2 regions of the Glutamicibacter halophytocola genome follow, and region 2 is predicted to be linked to the other one. Evidence: riboswitches for the same ligand, from Rfam matches in the RefSeq annotation. Region 2 holds a riboswitch; the other holds the start of a gene.

Evidence for each region. A riboswitch is a leader RNA that binds a small molecule or an ion and turns the genes downstream of it on or off. The one in region 2 is predicted to bind S-adenosylmethionine.
Region 1: it holds a riboswitch for S-adenosylmethionine, as region 2 does, so the genes downstream of both, AOZ07_RS03445 (hypothetical protein) here and AOZ07_RS19215 (hypothetical protein) in region 2, are expected to answer to the same signal.

Annotation. Positions count from the first base shown of each region.
Region 1 covers NZ_CP012750.1:718,799-722,665, reverse strand. Annotated here, with positions in the region: gene speB (agmatinase) at 1-16, opposite strand, end outside; gene AOZ07_RS03460 (hypothetical protein) at 322-738, opposite strand; gene AOZ07_RS03455 (helix-turn-helix domain-containing protein) at 835-1,398, opposite strand; gene AOZ07_RS03450 (DinB family protein) at 1,574-2,158, shown strand; SAM riboswitch class IV at 2,231-2,343, shown strand; gene AOZ07_RS03445 (hypothetical protein) at 2,357-2,623, shown strand; gene AOZ07_RS03440 (VIT1/CCC1 transporter family protein) at 2,679-3,782, shown strand; gene AOZ07_RS03435 (LOG family protein) at 3,860-3,867, opposite strand, start outside.
Region 2 covers NZ_CP012750.1:373,107-376,973, reverse strand. Annotated here, with positions in the region: gene AOZ07_RS01730 (acyl-CoA dehydrogenase family protein) at 1-826, opposite strand, end outside; SAM riboswitch class I at 843-934, opposite strand; SAM riboswitch class I at 1,202-1,304, shown strand; gene AOZ07_RS19215 (hypothetical protein) at 1,310-1,573, shown strand; partial or broken gene acs (acetate--CoA ligase) at 1,626-3,611, shown strand; gene AOZ07_RS01715 (BCCT family transporter) at 3,685-3,867, opposite strand, start outside.

The sequences.
Region 1 (3,867 bases), 350 kb from region 2:
TGCGGACTTCTTTCATGTTCTTGCCCTCCCGGCGTTTCACGGCTTTCACCGTAGTTGCCCAATATGAAACTTCAGTTTCCTATTATGCTATTTTGTTGGCGCGGTCACGTCAAGGCTTAAGCCATGGATCCGGGAGCTGGGGCGCGCAAAAGGGCAGAATGCCGCCGCCAGGGCATGCGGGGGCAGGGTTCAGCGCTGCGGCAATTGGCACGCGGTCCTATCCGGGGAGGAGCAGCGTGAGTGATGGCCCGGGGGCCGGTGCAAGAAAGGAGCTGGATCGCTGGGCCAGTTGGCTGGCGCAGCGGCATGATCGCCGGAAGACTAGGCGCCGCGGAAGTTCTTCGTGCTGGCATTAACCAGCGAACGATCGATTTCATGGATCGCCACGCAGAACCCGGCGGAGAGGATCAGGGACTTGAGCATGAGCTCGGAGAGGTCATCGGCTACGTAGACCAGTTGCAGGGGCCCGACCAGGATCATGAGAATGATCGCCCAGAAGGCATATAGCCACGAAACGCGGGCCTGCGCCATTTGCGGGAAGCGGGCCCTGCGCCGAATGGTCCGCAGGCCGAGCACCACAATCACCACCGCGATAATAACCGCCCCGATGAAAAAGAAATTGCGCTGCGTGCGGATCCACGTCAGGGTCGTGCCGGCAAGAAGTCCGACAAGCACCGAAGCCCACCAGCTGATGCAGCGAAGCTGATCCCGTGCGCCAGTATCCTCGCTAGTCCTCACGCCACTCCCATCGATCACCGCACTGTGTGCGCACGCCGAGCACACCTTTTTAGAATACGCGCTCCACAGCACCGCAACGAAAAGGAGCGCTTGAAGCTAGAGGATCAAGGTCCAGGTCACCAGGGCTGCCTCATCGGACTCGTTTTCCCAGCTGTGCGGCTCGCGCCCGGGAAAGGTCATGGTGTCCCCGGCCTGGAGCTCAACACGCTGCTCGGGCAGCACGAGGGTGAATTTCCCGGCGATCACATGGAGCACTTCCAACTCGCAGTCCACCGAATACAGCTCGGCTTCGCCGGAGCCCTTGGGAGCGATTTCGGCTCGGATCATCTGCACGCGCTTCTCGCTGCGCGGCGTCACCAGCTGCTCGGTGATCCCCTCCCCGCCCAGCGACACCCGCGGCGCTTCTTCCAGCCGCACCAGCATGGTTTCGGGCACTTCAAATAGCGTGCCCACCTCGATGCCGAGCACCTCGCACAATTTCAGCAGCGTGGAGACCGAGGGGCTGGTGAGATCTCGCTCAACACGCGAGAGGAAGCCCTTGGTCAGCCCAGACAGCTCAGCGACCTGGTCGATGGTCATTCGCTGCCGCTGGCGCACCCCGCGCAACCGCGAACCGATATTGATCGCGGCACCGCTTGATTCCACGGGCAGGGTCTTCATGCTTTCGCTCCATCACTTCGCTTGTTGCGGCACGCCAGCAGCCAAAGGGGCGCTCCGAAAAGGCTGCGGCGGCAAGTTTACCAATAGTAAACAGAGCATAGCGCGAGTCCTGCAAATATGCCGTGTCCCACACGTTCCGCGCTCCAGATCCCCACACGCTGGCTAGACTCTGATCATGGATCACAGCAAGGAACTGCTCCAGGAATATCTCTCCGACGCGCGCGACGCAGTCATCTACAAGGCCCAGGGGCTGAGCGCACAGCTGGCACGCAAACCGCTGACGCCCACCGGAACGCACATCCTCGGCGTCGTCCACCACCTGGCCATCACCGAGTACGGGTATTTTGCCCAATGCCTCGGCCGCACAGTGGATGACCCCTATATCCAAGAGCTTCTGGATGCCGATGACCCGCAGGCCGACTTCCTGCCGCCGGCCCGCTTCAGCGCCAGCGGGATTATCGAGCTGTACCGGGAGTCAACCGCCTTCTCGGATGCTGGCATCAGGGCTTTGCCGCTCAGCGCTCCCGTCGAAGTGCCCTGGTGGATCCGCCGCCGGCACACCACGCTGGAACATCTCATGGTGCACATGATCGCGGAAACCTCCCGGCACGCCGGCCACCTCGACATCGTGCGCGAACAGCTTGATGGCTTCACCGGCTTGCGCCCCGAAGCGCCCAACCTCCCGGACTATTCCGCAGCGCAATGGGCCCAGCAGTTCGAATCGATCAACCGCCTCGCCATCGGTGATGACCACCAGTAGCCAGGAGCCCAGGTCATATTACGGAACAGGCCTTCATCGCGGACAGCGCAGGCGGTAGCATCACAAGTGTTGCTTCACGAGACACGGCGCCAAGCTCCGACTGGCCGTGCACCAACCCCAGATTCATGGGTGGTTCGGATGAAGAAGCGGTCCGTTCACACACTGTGCTCGGGCAAGAACACAGCGAGAGCGCATCACATGGCCTATTCCGTCCTGCCCATCGTCGACCGCCGAACCGGCCAAGTGCAATTCAAGGTCCACGGACTCTGGCATATCTGCTACGTCGGCGATCCAATTCTGCTCGAACAGCTCCTGGCCCGCTGCGCACGCCGCCCGGTCTTCGATCCGGAAACTTCCCAGCTGCTCCTGGGCGTTGCCGCCGCAGGGGAACCGCAGGGGCGCAACGCCGCTTTTAGCCTTGCCAAATTCCCAACGCCCCATCCCCTTACTAAAATCGGTAGCTGACCCGTTCACCGAGTTTCGACAAGAAATTCGACCTGCCAAGAGAGCTGTTTTCGTGATGTCGAACCAGTCAGCAACCGAACCTACCCGTGCCCAAGTCCAGCGCTGGCGAAAATACCTGGCCGATGAAGTCGCCGAAGGCGCCATCTACCGCACCCTGGCCCAGAAGAAATCCGGGCAGGAAAGGCAGATCCTGCTGGGACTCGCCGAAGCCGAAGCGCGGCATGAGGCGCACTGGCGGGCCAAGCTGGGCGAACACGCCAAGCCGGTCCGCCCATCATTGCGCCGCACGATCTTGCGCTTCTTGGCCCGCAATTTCGGCTCGGTCTTCGTGCTGGCCATGGCACAGCGCTCCGAGAGCAATTCGCCGTACCGCGACGACAAGGACGCGACCGCGCAAATGGCCGCCGACGAACAGGTGCATGAAGAAGTAGTCCGCGCACTGGCCACCGCCGGCCGGGCTCAGCTCTCGGGCAACTTCCGCGCCGCGGTTTTTGGCGCGAATGACGGCCTGGTCTCCAACCTCGCCCTGATCATGGGCATCGGCGCCACCGGGGTATCCTCCACCTTCGTGCTCTTTTCCGGCATCGCCGGGCTCTTGGCCGGAGCGCTATCCATGGCGGCCGGCGAATTCGTCTCCGTGCGGTCCCAGCGCGAGCTTCTCACCGCTTCACGGCCCACCCAGGTGACGCTGACGGCAGCACCCAACCTCGATTTGGCGTCCAACGAGCTGGTGCTGATCTACAAGGCCCGCGGCATGAGCGATGAAGATGCCGAACACCGCGCCGCAGAACGCATGGGGCTTTTCACCTGTGATTGCAACCCCGCCTTCTCGCTGAACCCCGAGGAACGCGCAGAGGAATTGGAAAACGAACACGAAGAGCTCGGCTCGGCCACCGGCGCGGCAGCCACTTCCTTCTGCCTCTTCGCTTCCGGCGCCATCATCCCGATCCTGCCCTATATCTTCGGTCTCGGCGGCTTGGCGGCCGTGGCCATCTCCGTGATCCTGGTGGGGATCGCCTTGATGATCACCGGAGCCATCGTCGGCCTGCTCTCCGGAGCCTCGCCGCTCAAGCGCGGCCTGCGCCAGCTGGCCATTGGATGGGGCGCCGCAGCGGTCACCTACTGCCTGGGCCTGCTCTTCGACGTGCAGGTGGCATGACCGGCTGTTGGCTCGGCTTCAATCGCCCATGACCCCGCGGCATCATCTGATGCCGCGGGGTCATTTGCTTGGGGGCGCTACCAGC
Region 2 (3,867 bases):
GCACCAGCTGGAAGATCGCCGCTTCGGAGTCGTTGCTCTGCTGCGGCATGAACGTGTCCACCGGGACCTGGTGGAACTCTGTGGTTCCGGTGCCGGTGAGCCCCTGGCCAAAGCCATCCCAGTCATCAAGGATCTTGACGCCGCTGTGCTGGGTGGAGACTACCGCGATCTGGCGCCCGGGCAGTTCCGGGTGGGCCACGGCCACGGTGGTCCAGTCGGCAAAAATGGTGCCGGTGCAGTAGTACTTTTCACCGTCCACCAGCCAGCGGCCATCAACCTGGCTCACCTTGGTGTTCAGCGTACCCAGGGCATTGCCACCGCGTTCGGTGTAGGCGTTGCCGACAATTTGCCCGGCGGCGATGCGGGCGGTCCACTTGCTGCGCAGCTTTTGGTCGTCGAGGACCAGCACGTTTTCCACGAACGCGATATGCGCGCGCCACAGCTGGCCGACATGCGAGTCGGCTTCGGACAGCTCGATGAGCAAGCGGAACACGTCGACCAGGCGCGCGCCGTATCCGCCCTCGGCAACCGGGATGCGCAGTGCGCCGAAACGTTCGCGGTTGAGCAGGCCTACTTGCTCGAAGGGCAGAACGCGGTTGCGGTCGCGGTCCTTGGCGGTGCTGGCGATTTGCGCGAAGACCGGACGGAAGATTTCAGCCAGCCGGTCGTATTGCTCATCCGCGCCGGGGCCGGGGGTGACCTTGAGCAGTTGCCGCGTGGGCAGCTGCTCTTCGAAGTCGTCTAGTCCCATGGCGCTAGCCTGCGAAGGATCGCTGAGATGGTTGAAGTCCAAACCGGAGGTGTTTGGCAACTCGCCAAATGACATTAAAAGTCCTCAATTCTTTCCATCGGTCCTGGCGGTAGCACCGTCTCCCTTTTCGGGTGGTTGCTGCGGCGTCGTCGAGCCAGATCTCTCAGCCGCTCTGGATGGGTCGTCATTCATTTGTAGCCGTAATAAACCGATGCATCCAAGCCACGAAGTCACATTTCGACCTTGGGCGGTTCCGAGATGACCGGCAGGTTGAACAGCTAATGGCGCATCATGCCGAAGATGAATTGCCCATATTCGCCCATTATCGATCAAACCGGCATTCAATGAAATAAATAACGAAATATCCCGCGCATGTGGCACAGTTATCGAAGATTTTTCATGTTACGCAAGATTTGCATTCAATTCCTTCGAAACCCTGTAATAGACGTGTAACCATCCCGAGCGGCCGAGAGATCTGGCTCAGTGACACCGCAGCAACCACCTATGGAGGACACCTTCCATAGGCCGGTGCTACCGCCAGGACCGATGGAGATGATCATGGCACTGTGCTTTGCGCAGCCTCAAATGCAGTACCCGGGCCTCGCATCCATGGCGCTGGGCGCCGGCCTCGCCAATTTCTCGCGCAGATTCGCCACCACGGCACAGAGCCGCACCGCGCTTTCAGGCTCGCAGCCGCAACGGGCTATGGGCAAAGACAGGCAATTCGCCTCGGCCAAGAACCTCCAGGGCACAAGCAACAGCTGGCCTTCCTCGGAATACTTGCCGTTGCCCTGCTCGCTGCCTCCGAACGCCGCGCCATAAAAGCCCCGGGCCCGAGGGCACTAGCGATCAAGTACCAAACCAGCCACCGAATAGACACTCCAAGGAATACTCTGTAATGACCATCGAATCGGCACCAACCTCTGCATTTGCCTCAGAGGAAGCACGCCAAGCATTCTGGGACGACGCGGCACGCCTCCTTGATTGGGACACCAGCTGGCATACCACCAGCCAGATCCTCCCAGCTGACCCGGAAGCCAAGCGCGGACCGCAGATCTCCTGGTATCTGGGTGGCAAGCTCAATGCCGCGGTGAACTGCGCCGACCGGCATGTGGCCGCCGGCCGCGGAGACAAGGTCGCACTGTATTTCGAGGGCGAACCCGGCGACCGGGTGGCCGTCACCTACAAGAACCTGCAAGAACGCATCAGCCAGGCCGCCCACGCTTTGGAATCCTTGGGCGTGGCCAAAGGCGACCGCGTGGTCATCTACCTTCCGGTCCTCATCGAAACCGTCGTCATCACGCTGGCCTGCGCCCGCATCGGCGCCGTCCACTCGCTGGTCTTCGGCGGATTCTCTGCCGAAGCGTTGAAGTTCCGCGTGGAAGACACGAAGGCCAAGGTGCTGGTGACCACCGATGGCCAATTCCGCCGCGGCACCTCGGTGCCTGTCAAGGACAATGCCGACGAAGCGGTCTCCGGCGAGAATGAAATCGAAAAAGTGCTGGTCATTCGACGCACCGGCGATCAGATCCCGTGGACCGAAGGCCGCGACGTCTGGTGGCACGATGTTGTCGACACCCAGCCCACCGAACATGAAGCGCAGTTCTTCGACTCCGAAACTCCGCTGTTCATCATGTACACCTCCGGAACCACCGGACAGCCCAAGGGCCTGGTGCACACCACCGGTGGCTACCTGACCCAGGCTGCCGCCAGCTACAACATGCTCTTCGCCAACCCGGATGCCTCCCAGCGCGAGAATGACGTGCACTGGTGCACCGCGGACCTGGCATGGATCACGGCCCACACCTATGAGATCTATGGACCGCTATCCAACGGCGTCACCCAGGTGATTTATGAAGGCGTGCCCAACGCGCCGCATCCCGGACGCCACTTCGAAGTCGTCGAACGCTACAAGGTCACCAGCTACTACACGGCCCCGACCTTGGTCCGCTCGTTGATGGGCTGGTTCCCCGAGGGCATTCCCAAATCCTACGACCTGTCCTCCATCAACGTCGGCGGCACCGTTGGCGAAGCCGTTAACCCGGAGGCCTGGCGGTGGCTGCGCGAACAGCTTGGCCGTGATACCCCGGCAGGCATTCCGATGGTGGATACCTGGTGGCAGTCCGAGTCCGGGGCGACGGTCCTCTCCCCTTTGCCGACCGACGACTACTTCAAGCCAGGTTGCGCCGCCCGTGCCCTGCCGGGCGTTTCCGTGGATATCGTTGATGCCCAGGGACAGCGAGTTGAGCCCAATACCCAGGGCAATATTGTCATCACCCGCACCGGCCCGTCCATGGCGCGCACGGTATGGGGCAACCCTGAACGCTACTACACCAGCTACTGGGAGAAGTACGTCCAGCAAGGCTGGTTCCTCGCCGGCGATGGGGCACGTTTTGACGAGGATGGAGATATTTTCATCCTGGGCCGCACCGATGACGTGATCAATATTTCCGGGCACCGGTTATCGACCATTGAAATCGAGTCTGCGCTGGTCACCAACTCCGGTGTCGTCGAGGCCGGCGTCTGCCCCACCCCGGATGCAAAAACCGGACATGCGGCCACCGCCTTCGTGGTGCCCCTGGACAAGTCGCTGATTGGCGAAAACCCTGATGAGCAGCTCGCCGCGCGCCAGGCACAATTCATAGCTGAGCTTCGTTCCACGGTAGCCACCCAGATAGGCCCGATTGCCAAGCCGCGCGATGTGCTGCTGGTACCGGATGTTCCCAAAACCCGTTCGGGCAAGATCATGCGCCGCCTGCTCACACAGCTATTTGAAGGAACCACGCTGGGTGACACCACCAGCCTGCAGAATGAACCGTGCATTCCCGAGATCAATGCAATCTGCCGGGCACGCCGCTAAAGCGCAACTGAAGAAAATCCGCTTTAAATAGTCGAAGCCACGTCCCGCGGGACGTGGCTTCGACTATTTGATGCTAGGAATCCTTGGATTCGGAAGAATCCGTGGACGGTTCCACAACAGCCTCGGTAACTATCACCGGAGCTGAATCCACCACACCATCTTCCGGCTTCCCGGCCGGCTTGATGATGGGAATCTCGGTGGTCATCAGGCTGAACTGGCTGCCTTCGTGCCGGTCCACGCCCTGGGTCACCGATTG